Regions from separate parts of the Corynebacterium aquatimens genome, predicted to be linked through region 1. Evidence: riboswitches for the same ligand, from Rfam matches in the RefSeq annotation. Region 1 holds a riboswitch; the other holds the start of a gene.

What was found. Region 1 has a riboswitch for cyclic di-AMP ahead of CAQUA_RS08435 (resuscitation-promoting factor Rpf1 domain-containing protein). Riboswitches for the same ligand answer to the same signal wherever they lie in the genome.
Region 2: it holds a riboswitch for cyclic di-AMP, as region 1 does, so the genes downstream of both, CAQUA_RS03760 (C40 family peptidase) here and CAQUA_RS08435 (resuscitation-promoting factor Rpf1 domain-containing protein) in region 1, are expected to answer to the same signal.

What each region holds. Positions count from the first base shown of each region.
Region 1 covers NZ_CP046980.1:1,848,793-1,852,192, forward strand. Annotated here, with positions in the region: gene CAQUA_RS08430 (cold-shock protein) at 1-360, opposite strand, end outside; cyclic di-AMP (ydaO/yuaA leader) riboswitch at 1,181-1,353, shown strand; gene CAQUA_RS08435 (resuscitation-promoting factor Rpf1 domain-containing protein) at 1,367-2,026, shown strand; gene CAQUA_RS08440 (hypothetical protein) at 2,210-2,419, opposite strand; gene CAQUA_RS08445 (helicase-associated domain-containing protein) at 2,512-3,400, shown strand, end outside.
Region 2 covers NZ_CP046980.1:820,576-823,975, forward strand. Annotated here, with positions in the region: gene qcrB (cytochrome bc1 complex cytochrome b subunit) at 1-1,075, shown strand, start outside; cyclic di-AMP (ydaO/yuaA leader) riboswitch at 1,462-1,670, shown strand; gene CAQUA_RS03760 (C40 family peptidase) at 1,681-2,319, shown strand; gene CAQUA_RS03765 (C40 family peptidase) at 2,464-3,400, shown strand, end outside.

The DNA.
Region 1 (3,400 bases):
GGCCCGCAAGATCTCCGCGATCTGACGAGACTCCTTGCGCTCCGGGTAGCGGCCAGCATCAAGAGCCGGCTGGACCTGGGTTTCCAACATCGACATAACATCGGCGAGCATACTCGCGAGCTCGTCTGGCTTGCGGCGGTTGATCTTCTTACGACGCGGCGAATCAAGCACCTTCACGCGCAACGCCTGCGGCCCGCGACGGCCGGCCGCGAAATCAAACTCAATGCGCTGACCTGCCTCAAGCTCCTCAACGCCGTCCGGCAACACGCTCTTACCAATAAAGACATCCTCGTTGCCAGGGTTGGAAGCAAAACCGAAACCCTTCTCGGCGTCGTACCACTTCACTTTTCCTACTGGCATGATGACGTTCCTCTACTGATTCTTTCGCGTGTTTCGCTCTTCGTACGGATCCCGTAATAGTGAGCTACATATGATGCCACACAATAGCCCGAACCCCCAACCTCGGGCCCGACCTCGGCGACGCGATCCCGCGCCCCCAGCGACGCGATTCGCGGTGCCTCAGCGAGGCGATTCGCGAAATTTGTATCCAACTTTCGATAGGCCACGTGAAACCCCAGGTCACGGACCTGCTGGTTTTTGATGATCTATCAGCAAAGCAGAATTTCGCGAATCGGGTCCCCGCGCCCGGCGTGGCCCCTGCGACCCACAGGCATTCCGAGAGAAACCAGGACCCACCCCGCCGGGAGGGACAATCCCGCGGTGCCCCGGCGAGGCGATTCGCGGCACCCCTAGGGGGCGATTCGCGGCATCCCGACGACGCGATTCGCGAAATTTGTATCCAACTTTCGATAGCTAGCGCGAAACTGCAGGTCACCGGACCGCAGGTTTTTGATGATCTGTCACCGAAGCAGAATTTCGCGAATCGGGTCGGCGCGAAGGTTGCGGCGATGGGCACATTTCGCTTATCGACGGCTCGACACGCGCTAAATCATGTGATGCGGTTCACACTACGGAACAATGTCCAGTTCAAGCGGGTACTCCACCCCATTTAATCCGTCACTGCGAACCCCACTAATAACAATGATCACAAAAGTTCGAAGAGATGTGACTGAATCGTTATAAACCCGTAGAGTAGCCATCATGCTTCGCGCGGGCTCGTTGTCTGCGGGAGGGAAAACCGAATCGTTCAAGGCCACGTTCAATTTTGTCCGGCCACTGAACGCTGAACACAGCTAAATAAATAGGACAAAAGCGGGGGACCCACCCGCGCCGCACGGCGCACAGCGGGAACCTTTCTCGCTCGGGGTGAAGCCGAAAAGTCTTCGGCCAGGCCGTTTTCATACCTCTGCCTGAACCCGACAGCTAACTCCGCAGACGTAATTAAGAAGAGAGGAAAAGAATTTTCATGGGACGCCACCGTAAGCAGACCACTTCCCTGTCCACCAAGACCATTGCCGGTGCTACCGCAGCTCTGGCTACCACTGCGATCCTTGCTCCGCAGGCATCCGCAGCTCCAGACTCTGACTGGGACCGCCTTGCACAGTGCGAGTCTGGCGGTAACTGGGCAATCAACACCGGCAACGGCTACCACGGTGGCCTGCAGTTCCACCCGCAGACCTGGCGCGCACACGGTGGCGGCCAGTTTGCACCGACTGCAAACCTTGCTACCCGCGAGCAGCAGATCGTCGTGGCTGAGCGCGTGCTTGCAAGCCAGGGCTGGGGTGCTTGGCCTGCGTGCTCCGCTCGTCTGGGTCTGAACTCCAAGCCGACGCCGCGCACCGCTCCGGGCGCTCCGGCAGCGAAGCCGGCCGCACCGAAGGCTGCTCCGAAGCCGGCCGCACCGAAGGCCGCACCGAAGCCGGAGACTCTCCAGGTCGACGCTGTGTACGAGCAGATCGTGAAGCTGCTGGATAGCCGCGGTATCGCTGTTCCGGCCCAGGTGCAGGATGCCTACAAGGCAAACCGCCACGACTACAACGCTTTCTACCTGGCTAACAAGCCGTTGGTTGACGCTGCACTGACCGGCGACATCAACCGCGTCTTCGCGGTTGCCGCTGGCCGCTAAAAAACGCATAAGCTAGGAACCACCAGCGCGCCTAGCAACTCCGCGAGCTACGCAAAACGGGTGTGAATGAGGGCTTCAAAAACCCTGGTTCACACCCGTTTAATGTTTGCAGCAAATAAAGCTGCAGCGGCCCCACGCGGCACCTGCCGGCGGGGCAACGGAAAAGAAACGTGAAAGAGGCGCCTACTGCGCGCGGTTGATACGCGTGGTGGGGTGGACGTAGCCGGTTTCTTCCCACGGACGCGGAAGAATCAAGTCGTCGCCGTACGGGCTGGATGCGCCAGCGAGCTTGGAGGAAAGCTCCGTCACCGGGTGGCCACCAGGGGTGTTGGCCGGCCAAGCCGGGTTGATCTCTCGGATGTTTTCCACGTGTCCTGCAGTCTCTTTAGCCATGCCCTTTATTCTTTCACGCCGCTACTTAAAACGCACCTATTCCCCCAACAAAGTCTCCGCGGTAGCGCAAGACGCGTAAGATCACCCCCGAAATGACTACACCTCAACGGCCCGCGGGCCACGGCCTCAGCGCAGCATTGGCTTCGCTTGACGACGATCAGTGGCGCACCCTGATCAGCTCCCGCCCTGACGCGTTCCTTCCGCCGCCGTCATCGCTGGGGATGCTCGCGGCTCGCTTAGGACACGCGGGCTCCTTGTACAAGGTGATGAAGAAACTCACCGCGGCTGATCTGACAGCGTACAACCGCCTCATCAGCGCGGAAGCGGACGTGCGCCCCGTGGATGCCACCGCGATAGATGAGGAGTTTCCGCTTGACCATATGCGCCAGCTGGGGCTGGTCTACGGCCCCACCGAGGCACTGCGCGCGGTCGGTGGCCTGCACAGTGGCCTGCAACCCGGACTATCGGCGGCCTGGACGGGCGGCGCGAGCGGGGAATTGAGCATCCCGCAGCCGCACGCAGTCGACCAGAAGCTGGTTGATGAATCGGCGCTGCCACAGGGTATTGATGCGGTGCGCAGGATGCGCCAGCTCCTCACGGCGCTGCTGGCTGAACCGGTTGCGCTGAACAAGGATGATTCGGTTGGAGTCCGTGCGCTCAAAGCGCTCTCGCACGCCCTTGGGGTTGATGCGGCTCCGCTGATCAGGGTTGGCAATGCGGCAGGCCTTTTGGCGCCGACCTACGTTTCTAACCGCTCGGATGATTCGGTGCTTGCTGCCTCGCGGGGTGGCCTGACCTGGCTGGCTTCCGGTCTGGCTGAGCAATGGGTCGCGCTGATCATCGGCTGGCTCAGTTCCCCGTGGGATCCAACCGCGACCACCAACATCTTCGCTCCCGGAAGCCATGATCCTTCCGTTAGCGGCGCTGCCGTTGCTACTGCTCGGTGCTGCGGCGACTGGGATCTAATGACGTTCTACTCCC
Region 2 (3,400 bases), 1.0 Mb from region 1:
GTTGCACTGGGCAATCTTCGGCGGCGACTTCCCGTCGGACCTCATGCTGGACCGTTTCTACATCCTGCACGTGCTGATCCTGCCGGGCATCATCCTCGCTCTGATCGCAGCACACCTCCTGCTCGTCTGGTTCCAAAAGCACACGCAGTTCCCTGGCCCTGGCCGCACGGAGAACAACGTTGTGGGTATCCGCATCCTTCCGGTCTTCGCTATCAAGGCGATTGGCTTCGGCATGCTGGTCTTCGGTGTCCTGGCGCTCATGGCTGGTGTCACCACCATTAACGCGATCTGGAACCTGGGCCCCTACAACCCGTCGCAGGTCTCCGCTGGTTCCCAGCCGGACGTCTACATGCTGTGGACAGATGGTGCTGCTCGTGTCATGCCGGCATGGGAGCTCTACTTGGGCAACTACACGATCCCGGGTGTGTTCTGGGTTGCGCTGCTGGCTGGCGCCATGGTCGTGGTTCTGCTGTCGTACCCCTTCATTGAGAAGGCCACCACGGGCGATGACGCGCACCACAACCTGCTGCAGCGCCCGCGCGACGTTCCGGTTCGTACCGGTATCGGCGTCATGGGTCTGGTCTTCTTCCTCCTGCTGACGCTGTCCGGTGGTAACGACTTGTTCGCGTACCACTTCCAGATCTCCCTGAACGCGATGACCTGGGTGGGCCGTATCGGTCTGATTATCCTCCCGCCGCTGGCGTACTTCATCACGTACCGCATCTGCGTTGGCCTGCAGCGCTCCGACCGTGAGGTCCTGGAGCACGGTCTGGAGACCGGTGTGATTAAGAAGCTGCCTAACGGTGCGTTCGTCGAGGTTCACCAGCCGCTTGGCCCGGTGGACGAGCACGGTCACCAGATCCCGCTTGAGTACGCTGGTGCTCCGGTTCCGAAGCAGCTGAACCAGCTTGGTTACGCTGACTCCGAGACCTCTGGTTGGTTCTCCCCGGATGACAGGGAGATCACGCGCAAGCGCAACGAGATCGCCCGCCAGAACCACCACGAGGAGATCGAGACGCTGCGTACCCTCGAGGCCGAGAAGGACTCGACCGACCGCGACGCTGGCACGCGATAGTAATCGCTGCAAAGCCGGCTGCCTAGCCGCGTGAGAGCGATTCACTAAAACACAGAACTTAAGGCCCTTCCCGCAACGGGGAGGGCCTTAAACTTTGTCACGAAAGAGTAACAAACACGGCGTGTGATCAGCATCACACAAAGAAATTATAGGTTGCACGGCACATTTCTGCTTTCCCGAGAAAATATGCCGTGTGGCATATAGATGCAGGTAGACGCGATTTAATCTTTGTATTGAAGCATCTCGTTCGGTGGATCCGCGAGGCGAAATTGGGGTTATGTGCCGCGGAATCCAATATTACGGAGAGATAACGGGCGCGTCGTTGGACAAACTTCGTAGCTATTTCGTAACCTGATTGAGACCTTGCCGCGAAGGCACGTCCGAACAAACATATAAAGCCGAGTCTTTTGCCTTTATGTAGCGCCGCAAAATGCGGGCGGGGGCGAAAGAGCCGGGGAACCACCTAGATCAATACTTGATCGAATCCTTGGGGTGTGTGCACAGGCGAAGGGCGCTTATAGCGTAGTAGCCGTGCAGGGCAATGTCCTGGAGCCTAACCCGTCAGCTAACCCGGTAGGTGAATAGGAAGATATGGAGTTTCTCTAGTGGCTAAACACCGCCGCCAAACCACGTCCGTTTCCAAGCGTGGAGTTGCAACCGCTGCTGCCGTCGTCGCAGGTGCATCCCTCGTAACCCCCGCTATGGCGGGTGCAGCCGAGGTTCGTGTTCCTAACACGACCCTGCGCGCTGAGATCCCTGGCATTGAGAACGTGCCGGGCATTGAGAACGTCCCGAACATCCACGAGTGGGTTCCGGCAGTTTCTAAGAAGGCTGCTCCTGCTCCGTACAAGGCTGCGGCTCCTGCTCCGGCCCGGGCTGCAGCTCCTGCTCCGGCTCAATCCAAGGGCGACCGGATCGTGTCCATCGCTCGCTCCAAGATCGGCGCTCCGTACGTCTACGGCGCTGCTGGCCCGAACCAGTTCGACTGCTCCGGCTTCACCTCGTGGGTGTACAAGCAGGCTGGCATCAGCATCCCGCGTACCTCCGGCGCTCAGGCTTCCGCTGGCAAAAAGGTGCCGCTGAACGCTCTGCAGCCGGGTGACATCATCGTCTACTACTCCGGTGCTTCCCACGTTGCTATCTACGCTGGCAACGGCAAGATCATTGACGCACTGAACTCCGGCACCCCGGTTGGCTACCGCCCGCTGAACATGATGCCGATTCACTCTGCGGTTCGTTTCTAGGACGTACTTCGCGCTTTAACAGGTCGCGGTCGCGCCCCGAAAAGGGAGCAGCGGCCGCGATTTTTGCGTGCTGATCTGTTTGACCAAAACCGTTTTAGCGAATAACTTTGTATCGTATTTGTGTGTTTCCAAAGTGAGGTTTCCGTGCGCCGTACACAGGGGTTTTTCTTCGGCCGTAGGTCTTCTTCCGTATCTCTCGTAGCAGCGGCGTGTCTTTCCGTAGGCCTCGGAGGCGCTTCGGTTATCGGCTGCGCCGGCATCGCTGGTGCTGATGACGTGGACACCATGATGAAGCAGATGGAAGAGCTGTCCCACACGGCGACTGCCAAGTCAGAGGAGATCAAAGAACTTGAAGGCAAGATCGGGGATGCTAAGTCCCAGATCGCGAAGCTGAACAAGGAAGCCAAGGCAGCGCAGAAGGACGCGGCTTTGGCGCTGGGTCGCCGCGATGACTACCAGGTTGACGTCGATCGCATCGCGCAGACTCGCTACCGCAACACCCAAAATGATGCCGTGATCGCCTCTTTCGATTCCGGCAACCCGCAGGAGGTCATTGACCGTGCGGCTTATCTTGGCTCCATTTCGCGTTCCTCGGAGCGCACGCTAGACGGCCTTCAAAAAACCACCCGAGAGGCTGCCAACCGGGCGACGGACGCAGACATGGCTCTGGCGGTCGCGAACTACCGCACGGTAGAGCTTGAGGCCAACCGTGACCGCCTGAAGCGCGAGCAGAAGGATTTGGATAAGAGGATCGCGGCGCTGGAAGAGCGAGTGGATTCGCTCTCACCTGAGCAGCGGGCCCGTTGGGAGAGGAAGAACGGCCCGGTTGATGGGGCGCGTATCCCTCCTTCGGCGCACGGTAACGCCGCGGTGTCCGCGGCGATGTCGAAGCTGGGCTCCCCGTACGGTTGGGGTGCTACGGGACCGAACGAGTTTGACTGCTCGGGTCTGATGGTGTGGGCGTACGCGCAGCAGGGCAAGACCATTCCGCGTACGTCACAGGCACAGCTGTCGGGCGGCACGCCCGTTTCGCTGAATGATCTCCAACCCGGCGACATCATTGGCTACTACCCGGGTGTGA